Regions from separate parts of the Irregularibacter muris genome, predicted to be linked through region 2. Evidence: a T-box and tRNA genes for the amino acid it is inferred to sense, from the RefSeq annotation. Region 2 holds a T-box; the other holds one or more tRNA genes.
The links. The T-box of region 2 lies ahead of lysS (lysine--tRNA ligase). A T-box ahead of a tRNA ligase gene usually reads a tRNA of that ligase, here a tRNA-Lys.

Region 1: it has a tRNA-Lys gene. The T-box ahead of lysS (lysine--tRNA ligase) is inferred to sense a tRNA for this amino acid. The anticodon was not compared.

The regions. Positions count from the first base shown of each region.
Region 1 is NZ_JANKAS010000005.1:48,434-51,839, forward strand. Features, by position in the region: gene clpP (ATP-dependent Clp endopeptidase proteolytic subunit ClpP) at 1-127, opposite strand, end outside; gene tig (trigger factor) at 155-1,441, opposite strand; tRNA gene NSA47_RS07150 (tRNA-Gln) at 1,669-1,744, opposite strand; tRNA gene NSA47_RS07155 (tRNA-Arg) at 1,752-1,828, opposite strand; tRNA gene NSA47_RS07160 (tRNA-Gly) at 1,852-1,925, opposite strand; tRNA gene NSA47_RS07165 (tRNA-Gly) at 1,932-2,006, opposite strand; tRNA gene NSA47_RS07170 (tRNA-Leu) at 2,020-2,104, opposite strand; tRNA gene NSA47_RS07175 (tRNA-Lys) at 2,123-2,198, opposite strand; tRNA gene NSA47_RS07180 (tRNA-Gln) at 2,301-2,376, opposite strand; tRNA gene NSA47_RS07185 (tRNA-His) at 2,391-2,467, opposite strand; tRNA gene NSA47_RS07190 (tRNA-Arg) at 2,484-2,560, opposite strand; tRNA gene NSA47_RS07195 (tRNA-Gly) at 2,568-2,641, opposite strand; tRNA gene NSA47_RS07200 (tRNA-Pro) at 2,685-2,761, opposite strand; gene NSA47_RS07205 (metallophosphoesterase) at 2,988-3,406, opposite strand, start outside.
Region 2 is NZ_JANKAS010000001.1:99,094-102,499, reverse strand. Features, by position in the region: gene lysS (lysine--tRNA ligase) at 1-1,174, opposite strand, end outside; T-box leader at 1,256-1,436, opposite strand; gene NSA47_RS00465 (AraC family transcriptional regulator) at 1,655-2,527, opposite strand; gene NSA47_RS00460 (catalase) at 2,926-3,406, shown strand, end outside.

The DNA.
Region 1 (3,406 bases), on a different contig from region 2:
AACTGGCTGTAACATCATTAACCTCTGAACCTAAGAAAATAATTCTTTCCTTTAATAATCTTGAATAGATATCGTAGGATCTTTCTCCTCTATTGGTTTGCTCCACAACCATTGGTACTAAACTCATATTATCTCCTCCTTAAATACCCATTAATTATACGGTTTTACTATTTTCCATTAAAAAGGCAATAGACTTTCTTCTTTTTATAGTATCTTTCACATAATTAATTTGAGTATCTTTAAAATCTTTCTTTAATTTCTCTACTTCCTGACCATATTGTTTTGCCAAGGTTTCCATTTCTTCCTCTAATTCTTCCTCTGTAGCTTCAATATTTTCTACTTCAATAATTTTTTCCAAGGTAAGATCTGTTTTAAGTTTCTTTTCTGCATCGCCTTTTAGATTGTCTTTAAATTGACTTTCATCTACATTGGTGTATTTGAAGTAGTCATCTAGATTAATACCCTGCATCCTTAGTTGGTAATCGAAATCTTCTAACATTCTTTCTACTTCCATTTCCACCATAGCTTCGGGAATTTCCATAGAAGCATTTTCAATTACCTTGGCGATAACTTCATCTTCAATTTCATGTTTAATCCTATGTTCTTCTCTTTCTTGGATGTTTTTCTGAATATCATTCTTTAATTCATCTAAAGTATCAAATTCACTAACATCCTTTGCAAACTCATCATCTAAAGCAGGGTATTCTTTTTCTTTTACTTCATTTAACTTGACTTCAAAAACTGCTGGTTTTCCGGCTAATTCTTCTGAATGATAGCTTTCTGGGAAGTTTACTTCTACCTTAGTTTCCTCCCCTACATTTACCCCTACTAATTGTTCTTCAAACCCTGGAATAAATTGACCAGATCCAATCTCTAGAGAATAGTTATTGCCCTCTCCACCTTCAAAGGCCTCACCATCCACAAATCCTTTAAAGTCTATGATGACTGTATCTCCTTCTTTTACTGGTCTATCTTCTATAGCTACTAATCGAGCATTTTTTTCTTGCATAGCTTCTAATTCTTTCTCAACATCTTCATCTGTAACATTATACTCTTTTTTCTCTACTTCTATTCCTTTGTATTCTCCTAATTCAACTTCGGGCATTAGAGCTACAGTAGTTTTAATGACAACTCCTTCTTTTCTACTCATGGCTTCGATGTCTATATCTGGTCTTGCTACAGGCTCTAAATTATTTTCCTCTATTGCTTTTTTATAGGCTTCTGGAAAAACAAAATCAAAGGCATCTTCATAAAAAACACCTTCTCCATATTGCACTTCAATAATTTTCATAGGGGCTTTCCCTTTTCTAAAACCTGGGATATTAAATCTCTTTACGTTTTTCTTATAAGCCTTTTGCATAGCTTTCCCAAAATCTTCAGGAGATACCAAAATCTCAAGGGTAGCTACATTGTTTTCTATCTTTTCCATTTTTGAACTCATTTATGCTTTCCTCCCTATATCTTATCCTTCTGTAAAAATTTACAAAATTATATATTTTTAGCTACTACATTATAACACAAATCTTTTATTTATCCAACAATCAAGTATGTAAGGGATATATATTGTAAAATCCTTTATAGTATGCAAAAAAGACCACAATTCTATTGTGCCCTTCTCTAATGATAATAATGAAGTTTTTACCGCTCATCTGGTTTTACATAAAAAAATGGCTGGGGTAGCAGGACTCGAACCTACGAATGCCAGAGTCAAAGTCTGGTGCCTTACCGACTTGGCTATACCCCAACGTTTATGGCGCGCCCAGTAGGATTCGAACCTACGACCTCCAGATTCGAAGTCTGTAACTCTATCCAGCTGAGCTATGGGCGCATATTATATGCTTTTTATAAAAATGGAGCGGGTGAAGGGGATCGAACCCTCGCAACTGGCTTGGAAGGCCAGGGCTCTACCACTGAGCTACACCCGCGCATTATGGAGCGGAAGACGGGATTTGAACCCGCGACCCTCGCCTTGGCAAGGCGATACTCTACCACTGAGCCACTTCCGCATGTTGATTAAAATGGTGCGGGAAACAGGACTTGAACCTGCACGTCATTTGACACTAGATCCTAAGTCTAGCGCGTCTGCCAATTCCGCCACTCCCGCAGATAAAATAAATAAAGATGGTGACCCATCGGCGACTCGAACGCCGGACACCCTGATTAAAAGTCAGGTGCTCTACCGACTGAGCTAATGGGTCAGGTAGATATTAAGTGTCATTGTTACGATTTAATATGATTTTGGCTTTCTGCCCATACCAACTGGGCAAATGCGTCAAATCATAGAATAATTTTAAATAAAATGGCTGGGGTAGCAGGACTCGAACCTACGAATGCCAGAGTCAAAGTCTGGTGCCTTACCGACTTGGCTATACCCCAGCGACAAGTATAAATGGGGTGAGTAATGGGATTCGAACCCACGGCCTCCAGAGCCACAATCTGGCGCTCTAACCGACTGAGCTATACCCACCATGATAAAATTGTAATGGCGTGCCTGCAGGGATTCGAACCCCGGACCTACGGCTTAGAAGGCCGTTGCTCTATCCAGCTGAGCTACAGGCACAAATTAATGGAGCGGGTGAAGGGGATCGAACCCTCGCAACTGGCTTGGAAGGCCAGGGCTCTACCACTGAGCTACACCCGCGCATATTGTTAATGCATATCTGGGTAAGATATTTTGGATTAAATGGTCGAGGTGGAGGGATTCGAACCCCCGGCCCCATGGTCCCAAACCATGTGCGCTACCAAACTGCGCTACACCTCGATTTCATGCCGTCTTAGCGACAAGATTTAGTATAACCCATATCTATAAAGTTGTCAATAGCTTTTTTTAATATTTCTTTATTTGTTATGGGGATAACTTTCTATGGTTACCCCTAACGATATTTTATTATATACTATATCCATTGATTTGTAAACTGTAATTTTTCATCATCATAAATTTATTGTTCATATAAAATCCAAGATCCTTCACGTGCATTTTAGACAGATTATAGTTCATAGATTTGAGGGTAGATTTCCCCCTCTTCGATTTCAATAATACCATAGGTAGCATTAGACACTCCCCTTGGATATGTGGTACTCCCAGGGTTTAGAAATAATATCCCCTGATACCAAATACTTACAGGCATATGGGTATGGCCAAAGAGCACTACATCGGCATCCCATTCTAAGGCCTTATAATAGATATTATTATATCCATATTTTATATGGTATTTGTGACCATGGCTAATAAAAAACTTTTTCCCGTTGAGCTCAATGACCATTTCTTCTTCATCATCTGTAAGATCACAATTGCCTTTTACAGCAATATAGGTTTTATTCAATCTCCCAAATAACTCCTGTGCATCCTTTATATAGTCCCCTAGATGAATATATAGATCCACTTCCCCCATTTTTTCTATAGCCT
Region 2 (3,406 bases):
TGAGTTGTACCGGTTGACCAACCAAGAATCCTGGGCCAGCAATATCCTTTCTAACAACCTTCCAAAGCACATCCACCAATCTCCAAAAACCTGCTTTAGGATCATACTCAATTTTTTTCTCATCAAGTTTCTCCATAACAGCTTCCTTGGTAGTATTGTAGATGTTTATACCTACCTTTTCTTCTATGATCGTCTCGAAATCATAGATTTCCCACTCAGCATCTATGTCGATTTCAAAGCCACGGGATGTGAATTTTGAAGTACCCATTACCGCTTTTGTGACACGTCTGTACATTCCCTTACAAAATTCCATACCCATCTTGAAGTCTGCATATGCCCAATAAAGCTCCATCTGTGTATAGTCCTGAAGATGCTCGTTACTTACGCCCTCATTCCTAAACTGTCTTCCAATCTCAAAGGTCTTCTCATAACCTGCAACTAGCAATTTCTTCTGCCATAGCTCACCCATTGATATTCTCAAGAACACTTCAATGTCTAAAGCATTGTGATGGGTAGCAAAAGGTGTCGCTGCCGCACCGCCAGATGAAGTCTCAAGAATAGGCGTCTCAACCTCAAGGAAGTCATTTTCAATCAGATAATTTCGGATAGTGCTCCAAAATTTCTGCTTTTTCATGAAGATTTCCTTTACGTCCCTATTCATTATCATGTCTAAATATCTTTTACGAAGCTTTTCATCTTCATCAGTGATACCGTGGAATTTTTCAGGAAGCGGCTTCAAAGCCTTTGTTAAATGGACATATCTTTTAGCCTTGATGCTAATTTCACCTGTATTGGTTCTAAATACAGTACCTCTGATACCAACGATGTCTCCGATATCGCACATACTGAATACTTGGAAGTCCAATTCACTCAATACATCCTGCCTTAGATAGATCTGGATCTGCCCATCATTATCTTGAATGTGCATGAATCCAGTCTTCCCTTTGCTTCTCTTTGTCATTATTCTTCCAGCAACTGCGACTTGGATTTGGTTCTTCTCTAGTAACTCCTTTGGTGTATCGATATACTTAACCTTCAACTCTTCAGAATAGTGTGTCACATCGAATCTGCCACCAAATGGATCAATTCCCAACACTTCTAGCTTCTTAATCTTATCAACGCGAATTTGCTCTTGCTCACTTAGTTTTCTTTCCATATCTAACTGTTTATTCATCGTTTCATCGCATGACCTCGTCATGCTCCCTCCTATCAACTCGTGTTTATTTTTCCAAATAAAAAAGCCCCTTACATATATGTAAGGAGCGTGTCAACGCGGTACCATCCTAATTTATCACTCTTGATGGGATAACGGTCATTAACCGGCTAGCTACAGCAACTCATGAGTCTTTATCCATATCCATACCTGTCAGTTTCCACCAATCACTGACTCTCTGTGAAGTACTTTTGATATTTCATTTCTCAATCAAAGTTCTAATTTAAAATTTAATACATGCTACCATATAACCCAGCACTTTGCAAGAGGTTTTTTGAAAATTATGAAACATATTCTATATATTTTAGCAAATGTATATTCCTTTAGCCATTATATTCACTTAATAGGCGGGAACATAGCCAACCTAGCAATCACCTGATTTACCAAAAAGAGCACTCCAATTAGGAGTGCCCTCGACCATAATCATTGATATGCTAAATGTTACTTCTTCTTCACTGGAATCCAGATTTCACTTCTATACTTTGGATTATTCGTGTCCTGGCTCTCATTCCACAAAATCTCTGGACCTTCCACTGCCTCATATCCTGATGACGGAAACCATTCTGAATAGATCCTCCCCCAAATATTTTGCAGTGTTTCTGGGAATGGTCCAATGGATTGGAATACTGCCCAGGTACCAGCATTAATTTTTAATACATCAAATTCTGTGGTTTCATTACTTGATGTTGCTACTCCGATGTAATGATCTAACTCTCCTTTTTCTTCCATTCTTCCCTCTGAAAAGTTAGTGGAAGCACTAATAATGCCTATTGGTTCTTCATTTGAAATTGATTTTAATTGTTTAATAACCTGAGGGGTTAAAAGTTCAGTCATTTTTGCAATCTCTGGATTGACCCCTTCAAAAATAATGGGAACTCTCTTTTTAAATCCTACTAAATTAAATGATTCTTTTTCAACAATGCGATAGTTCATTTCACATCCTCCTTTAATGGATAATTGAAAGGTCATTCTTGGATAAGCTTTTAGCTGTGTATTCTCACTTCTTGCTTCAGAAGGGAGAATGCCATGCATAGAATAAAAAGCACGGGAAAAAGAATCGGCTGAACGATAACCATATTTAACAGCAACATCGATTATTCTCAAATCCCTATCTTTCAAATCAAGGGCAGCCAAAGTTAGCCTTCTTCTCCGAATATACTCTGATAAACTTATACCTGATAAAAAAGAAAACATCCGCTTAAAATGATATTCTGAGCAGTAAGCAATTTTCGATATTTTACTATAATCCATATCCTCAGTTAAGTGCTCTTCAATGTATGCCAATGCATGATTCATATTGCTTAAAGAATCCATTAAATCCCCTCCTTTCATCATCAATGTTATCAAAGGATACATTTATCCATCCGACAATCTGTGCACAATATAGTCGAGTGAACTCAGTGCACATAGAAGCAGGAGGATGAACTTATTGCTTTTTCTCTTTATTATAACAATAAGCCATCAAAATCGGCAAAGGAAAGCAGTAATCACTAGGAATTTCGATATAGGAACTCTTGGCTTTTAATCTTTCTAGAAAATGATTTACCCTTGCGGTCTACTTATTTTCCGGTGATAAATGCAAACATCTAATGTACAGGTTTATAAAAAATCAAAGTATTCAGACATAATGGTATAATTCATAAAAATGAAGAATACATTTTATTGTATTGTTTTATTCTCGTGTTTTTAACACGTTTTTGGAGGGATTATAAATGCACAATCATAACGGATGGTATCCATCAGATAAGGGGAATCCACGGCGTGCAACCCATTCGCAGACAGTGGGTGTACGGGGACCAGTCCTTATACAGGATACCGCCCTACATGAAACCTTGGAAGACTTTGTATTCTCTACTACACTGCCAAGACGTATCCATACAAAAGGGTATGGTGCTTTCGGATGTTTTTACACTACTCACTCAATGAAGCAATATACAAAAGCCAAATTTTTGCAAACACCTAATCAACAGGTGCCCGTGGCGGTGCGTTTCTCTTTCGCTGCAAGCAATCAGGGAACACCAGACACTTCTAGAAATGTTCGAGGATTCAGTACCAAGTTTTATACCGATGAAGGAATCTTTGATCTGCTCTGCAATCATCTCCCTGTCTTTTTTGTACGGGATGCCATTCGTGTACCGAATATAATTAGCCATCTTTCGCCTTCACCAGTGAACAATCTGCCCGACCCAGAGA